2 linked regions of the Rubrivivax gelatinosus IL144 genome follow. Each later gene encodes a partner of the first gene's protein in a complex. Links are inferred from orthologs where the notes say so. Each region holds a gene or a part of one and is shown on either strand. Other genes may lie near its edges.

What was found.
Region 2: the proteins of tsaB (region 1) and tsaD are in contact, whole or in part, in a solved structure (PDB 4WQ4), measured with the Escherichia coli proteins. The link is inferred for Rubrivivax gelatinosus IL144 from one-to-one orthologs.

What each region holds. Positions count from the first base shown.
Region 1 is NC_017075.1:503,777-507,066, reverse strand. Bases 174-3,158 are described here. They hold tsaB (tRNA (adenosine(37)-N6)-threonylcarbamoyltransferase complex dimerization subunit type 1 TsaB), read right to left. Parts: upstream 2,067-3,158; coding sequence 1,281-2,066; downstream 174-1,280. Other genes in these bases: dacB (D-alanyl-D-alanine carboxypeptidase/D-alanyl-D-alanine endopeptidase), read left to right, coding at 2,098-3,158; rimI (ribosomal protein S18-alanine N-acetyltransferase), read right to left, coding at 814-1,284; RGE_RS02360 (uracil-DNA glycosylase), read right to left, coding at 174-824. Outside these bases: more of RGE_RS02360, read right to left, coding at 1-173; more of dacB, read left to right, coding at 3,159-3,290. UniProt on the Escherichia coli protein: Required for the formation of a threonylcarbamoyl group on adenosine at position 37 (t(6)A37) in tRNAs that read codons beginning with adenine.
Region 2 is NC_017075.1:1,587,252-1,590,496, forward strand. What follows is about bases 102-3,041. They hold tsaD (tRNA (adenosine(37)-N6)-threonylcarbamoyltransferase complex transferase subunit TsaD), read left to right. Parts: upstream 102-1,018; coding sequence 1,019-2,065; downstream 2,066-3,041. Other genes in these bases: hscA (Fe-S protein assembly chaperone HscA), read left to right, coding at 102-471; fdx (ISC system 2Fe-2S type ferredoxin), read left to right, coding at 475-813; RGE_RS07615 (branched-chain amino acid ABC transporter substrate-binding protein), read left to right, coding at 2,150-3,041. In the rest of the region: more of hscA, read left to right, coding at 1-101; more of RGE_RS07615, read left to right, coding at 3,042-3,245.

The sequences.
Region 1 (3,290 bases):
GGGCTGAGGCCGGCGCCCGCGCGTTCGGCCACCGCCGCCGCCAGACAGAGGTCGTCCCAGGCGCGCGCCTTGTCGGGCAGGTTGCGCAGCAGGTAAGCCGGGTGGTAGGTGACGACCAGCGGCACGCCCTGGTAGCGGTGCACGCGGCCGCGCAGCTTGCCGATCGGCTCGCTGCTGCGCAGCAGCGCCTGGACCGCGAAACGGCCCATCGCGAGGATGATGCGCGGCTTCACCAGCTCGATCTGGCGCACCAGGAATGGCTCGCAGCGCTGCAGCTCCTCGGGTGCCGGATTGCGGTTGCGCGGCGGGCGGCACTTCAGCGTGTTGGCGATGTAGACGCGCTGCGCCGGCTCGCCTTCGGCCTCGCGCGACATCGACAGCGCACGCAGCATCGCGTCGAGCAGTTGCCCGGCCGGACCGACGAAGGGCTCGCCGCGCAGGTCTTCCTGCTCGCCGGGCGCCTCGCCGACGATCATCCAGTGCGCCTGCGGGTGGCCGACGCCGAACACGGTCTGCGTGCGGCTCTGCGACAGCGCGCAAGCCGTGCAGCCGGCGACGGCCTCGCGCAACGGCTGCCAGTCCAGGCCCGAGACGGCGCCGAGCTCGACGACGGCCGGCGGCGGTGGCGGCGACGCCTGGGACGGCCGCGCGGCCGGGCGCGGCTCGGGGCGCAGCGGTGGGGTGACGGGCGCGGGCGGAGCGACTTCGACGACCGGCGCCGGCGTCACCTCGACAGCCTCTTCCGCCGGCGCCTTGGCGACCGGCGGCTGCCACAGCCGCACGCCGATCGCGCGCAGCATCGCGACCTGGCGGTCAGACCACATCGCCGGCCTCCTGCGGCACGCGCCGGTTCATCACGATCGCGTCCTCGCGGCCTTGCGCCGCCGGGTAATAACCGCGCCGGCGCCCGACCGGCGCGAAGCCGCGGCGAAGGTAGACCGAGATCGCACGTTCGTTGCTCGCGCGCACCTCCAGCCAGACGATGGGCAGCGCCAGCGTGCGGCAGCGTGCATCGAGCTCGTCGAGCAGCCGCCGCCCCAGGCCGCGACGCTGCAGCGCCGGCGCGACGGTGACGTTGAGCAGATGCATCTCGTCGACGCCGACCATCGCGACGTAATAGCCGACGAGGGCACCGGCATCCTCCAGCACCCAGGCCTCGTAACCCGCGGCCAGCGAGTCGACGAAGTTGCCGCGGGTCCACGGGAACTCGTAGGCCGTGGCCTCGACGGCGACGACGGCGTCGACGTCGCCCAGCGTCATCGCGCGCAGCGTGGCGACACTCACCGACCAGCCTCCGCGGCGTCCTTCGCGGCACGCACCGCCTCGCGTTCGCGCGTCGTCAGCGCGACCTTGTCGCGCAGGTACAGCGGCAGCGCCAGCGCCGCGTCGACGCCCTGGCCGGCGGCCCAGGCGGCGCGCGCCAGACGCAGCAGCGCGGCCGGGCGGTCGTGTTCGCGGGCCACGCCGGGGCGGCCGGGCGCAAGGCCCAGGCGCTCGCCGAACGCGGCGAGCGCGCTGCCGGCCACCGCGCCGCGGCTGCCGGCGGTCATCGCGGCGAAAGCCTCCAGCGTGTACAGCGCCGGCGCGACGACTTCGTTCCAGCGCCCGTCGGCCCAGCGCCAGCGTGCGGCGTAGACCTCGTCCATGCGCGCGTCCATCGCGACGTCGACCTCGAACTCGGCGGCGTCGGGCGCGAGCTGGACGCGGGCGTCCTCGGCGACGATCAGCAGGCTGTCGACCGGCAGCACCGGGCAGCCGATGCCGAACGCCAGGCCCTGGGCCACGGCGCAGCTCGTGCGCAAGCCGGTGAACGCGCCCGGCCCCCGGCCGAAGGCGACGGCGTCGACGTCGGCCAGCACCAGGCCGGCGCGCGCGAGCAGCGCCTGCACGGTGGGCAGCAAGGCGGCGGACGCGAGCGCGCCGCCGGCTTCGTCGGCAGTCCAGGCGCCGTGCGGCGCCGCGAGCGCGACGGCCATGCGTTCGGTGGAGGTGTCGAAGGCGAGCAGACGCGCCGCCTCGGGGCTCGCCACGGCGGCGGCGCCGGGCGGGAGGGACGGATCGGGCATCGGCCGAGTTTAGCCGTGCGATCATCGCCGGATGAGCCTGCCGCGCGCCCTCGCCTGCCTCGTGTTCGCGCTCGCCGCGCTGGCCGCACGGGCGCAGACGCTGCCCGCCGAGGCCCGCGCCGCGCTCGAACGTGCCGGCGTGCCGGCGTCGGCGCTGGCCGTCGTCGTGCGCGAGCTGCCGGCTGGCCCGACGCGCCTGGCCTGGCAGCCCGATCTGCCGCAGAACCCGGCCTCGGTGACCAAGCTGCTGACGACGCTGGCCGCGCTGGAGCGCCTGGGCACCGGCTGGACCTGGGCGACGCCGGTCTGGCTGCAGGGCGAGATCCGCGACAGTGTGCTCGAAGGCTCGCTCGTCATCCAGGGCCGCGGCGACCCGCAGCTCAGTGCCGACCGCCTGCGCGCCGCGCTGCGCCGCGTGCGCCAGATGGGCGTGCTGGAGATCCGCGGCGACATCGTGCTCGACGGCTCGGCTTTCGCGGCGCCGGAAGCGGCCGCCGGCGACTTCGACGGCGACCCGTCCCGGCCCTACAACGTGCAGCCGGCGGCGTTGCTGCCGAGCTTTCGCACCGTCGGCTACACCTTCGTGCCCGACCCCGGCGCCGGCGTCGCGCGCGTGCTCGCCGACCCGCCGCTGGCGCGCACCGCGGTGCAGCCCACGGTGCCGCTGTCTGCCGCCCCGTGCAGCGACTGGCGCACGGCGCTGGGCGCCAGCTTCGGGCCGACGGTGCGTTTTGCCGGCCGCTACCCGGCGGCCTGCGGCGAACTCGCCTGGTACGTCGCCGACCCCGACCCGGCGAGCTACGACGCGCGCCTGCTGGAAGCGCTGTGGACCGAGGCCGGTGGCCGCCTGGGCGGGCGTGCACGCCCAGGCCTCGCGCCGCGCGACGTCGCGCCCAGCTTCGAGCTTCGTTCGCCGCCGCTGGCGGACCTGCTGCGCGACATGAACAAGCTCAGCCAGAACACGATGGCCGAGCAGATCACGCGCACGCTGGCGCTGCAGCGCCGCCCCGACCTGCCGGCCGACGCCGCCGGCGCGCGCGCCGCGCTGCGCGACTGGCTGGACGAGGCGCTGGGCCCGCTGCCCGCGGGCACCGTCGTCGACAACGGCTCGGGGCTGTCGCGCGCGACGCGGCTGAGCGCCGGGCTGCTGGCGCGCCTGCTCGAACGCGGCTACGCCAGTCCGGCGATGCCCGAGTTCGTCGCCTCGCTGCCGGTGGCCGGCAT
Region 2 (3,245 bases), 1.1 Mb from region 1 along the record:
CCGATGGCCGCCGGTGCGGCGCGCATCCGCGTCACCTTCCAGGTCGACGCCGACGGCCTGCTCAGCGTCTCGGCGCGCGAGCAGGGCTCGGGCGTCGAGGCCAGCGTCGTCGTCAAGCCCAGCTACGGGCTGGACGACGGCCAGATCGCGCGCATGCTGCAGGACGGCTTCACGCACGCCGCCGATGACATGGCCGCTAGAGCCCTGCGCGAGGCGCGGGTCGAGGCCGAGCGCATGGTGCTGGCCACGCGCGCCGCGCTGGACGCCGACGGCGCGCTGCTGTCGCCCGAGGAGCGCGCCGAGATCGACGCGCTGATCGCCTCGACGCTGGCCATCGCCGCCAGCGGCGAGGCTGCGGCGATCGAAGCCGCCGTCAAGGCGCTGGCCGACGGCACCGAGGCCTTCGCCGCCGCGCGCATGAACCAAGGCATCCGGCAGGCGCTGTCCGGCCGCCGTGTCGAGGACGTCTGAACCATGCCCGTCATCCGCATCCTTCCCCATCCCGAGTACTGCCCCGAGGGCAAGACCATCGAAGCTCCCGCGGGCACCTCGATCTGCGAGGCGCTGCTGGACAACGGCGTCGAGATCGAGCACGCCTGCGAGATGAGCTGCGCCTGCACCACCTGCCACGTCGTCGTGAAGGAGGGCTTCGCGTCGCTGGGCGAACTCGACGAGACCGAGGAAGACCTGCTCGACCGCGCCTGGGGTCTGCAGCCGACCTCGCGGCTGAGCTGCCAGGCCATCCTGTCGAACCAGGACGTGACGGTCGAGATCCCGCGCTACTCGATCAACCACGCACGCGAGAAGCACTGAGCCGGAGCGCCGCGCCCCGCGTCGGTGCCAGGGTCTTGTCGCCAGGCGAAAAAAAACCTCCCCGGCGGGGCCGGAGAGGTTGGGATAAAGGGCCTGTTGCCCTGCTGAGGAGATAGACAGACACCCGACGGAGGTGTCGAGTTCTCTCTCGCAAGCACCGTGCCAGCACCTCGCGCCGCGCCTGCCCGCCTCTACACTTCCCGCCATGATCGTTCTCGGATTCGAGTCTTCCTGCGACGAGACCGGCGTCGCGCTGGTCGAGACCCGGCCTGGCGCCGCGCCCCGCCTGCTCGGCGAGGCGCTGCACAGCCAGGCCGAGATGCACGCCGAGTACGGCGGCGTCGTGCCCGAGCTGGCCTCGCGCGACCACATCCGCCGCGTGCTGCCGCTGGCGCGCCAGGTGCTCGCCGAGTCGGGGCGCACGCTGGCCGAAGTCGACCTCGTCGCCTACACGCGCGGCCCGGGGCTGGCCGGCGCGCTGCTGGTCGGTGCCGGCGTCGCGGTCGCGCTCGGCGCCGCACTGGGCCGGCCGACCTTCGGCGTGCACCATCTCGAAGGCCATCTGCTGTCGCCTTTCCTCGCCGACCCGGCGCCCACGTTCCCCTTCGTCGCGCTGCTGGTCTCCGGCGGCCACACGCAGCTGATGCGGGTCGACGCCGTCGGCTCGTACGAGCTGCTCGGCGAAACGATCGACGACGCCGCCGGCGAAGCCTTCGACAAAAGCGCCAAGCTGCTCGGCCTGGGCTATCCGGGCGGGCCGGCGCTGTCGCGGCTGGCCGAGTTCGGCGACGCGACGGCTTTCGCGCTGCCGCGGCCGCTGCTGCACAGCGGCGACCTCGACTTCTCCTTCGCCGGCCTCAAGACCGCGGTAATGACGCAGCAACGAAAGCTCGGCACCAACGTCTGCGAGCAGTCGCGTGCCGATCTGGCGGCGTCGACGCAGGCGGCGATCGTCGACGTGCTGTCGGCCAAGGCGCTGCGCGCGCTGAAGGCCAGCGGCACGAAGCGCCTGGTCGTCGCCGGCGGCGTCGGCGCCAACCGGCGGCTGCGCGAGACGCTGGACGCCGGCGCGAAGAAGCTCGGTGCGCGTGTCTTCTACCCGCCGCTGGCGCTGTGCACCGACAACGGCGCGATGATCGCGATGGCCGCGGCGATGCGGCTGGAGCGCGGCCTGGCCCAGGGCAGCACCGATGGCGCCTTCGACGTGCGGCCGCGCTGGCCGCTGGACGAGCTCTCCGCGGCCGCCTCCTAGAATCCCGCCTCCACCCCGGCGCGCCGCCGTGCGCCGGCTCCCCGGGCGGGCCACCGCGCCCGCCGCCAGCCGAACGCCTCCGCGATGACTCCCTCCTCCCTGACGCGCCGTGCCTGGCTCGCGCTCGCCGCCGCCGGCCTGTCCCCTCCGCTGCACGCCCAGCCGCAAGCCGCGCCGATCAAGATCGCGCTGATCGAAGGCCTCTCGGGCGCCTTCGCCAACGCCGGCGACGCCGTCGCGCGCAACATCCAGTGGGCCGTCGAACGCGTCAACGCGCGGGGCGGCGTGCGCCTGCTCGGCGGCGCGCGGCCGCTGGAGCTGGTGCGTCTGGACAGCAAGGGCTCGACCGAGGAGGCCCTGTCGCTGCTGCGCGCGGCGCTGGACCAGCGCATCGCCTTCGTGCTGCAGGGCAACAGCTCGGCCACCGCGACGGCGCTGATCGACGCGCTGGACAAGCACAACGCGCGTGAGCCCGACCGGCGCGCGATCTTCCTGAACTACTCGGCCGTCGACCCGTCGCTGACCAACGAACGCTGCAGCTTCTGGCACTTCCGCTTCGACGCCCACGCCGACATGCGGCTGGCGGCGCTGACCGATGTGCTGCGTGACGACCGCTCGGTGAAGAAGGTCTACCTGATCGGCCAGGACTACAGCTTCGGCCAGCACGTCAACCGCAAGGCACGCGAAATGATCGCCGCCAAGCGCCCGGACATCGAGATCGTCGGCGACGAGCTGCACCCTATGGGCCGGGTGAAGGACTTCATCCCCTACGCCACCAAGATCAAGACCAGCGGCGCCCAGGCGGTGCTGACCGGCAACTGGGGCAACGACCTGACGCTGCTGGTGCGCGCGCTGCGCGAGGTCGGCAGCGACGCCAAGCTCTACACCTTCTACGGCAACGCGCTGGGCGCGCCGGCGGCGGTGGGCGACGCCGGCATCGGCTCGGTGCTGGCGGTGGCCGAGTGGCACCCGAACGTCGGCGGCGCGCCGGCCGAGGCCTTCTACGCCGCGTTCCGCAAACGTTTCCCCGATCCGCGCGAAGACTACGTGCATGCGCGCATGCAGGTGATGGTCGAGATGCTGGCCGCGGCGATCGAACGTGCGCGCAGCACCGAAGCCGCCGCAGTGGCGCGTGCGCTCGAAGGCCTGAGCTACGACGGCGCCACGCTTGGCGGCCTGC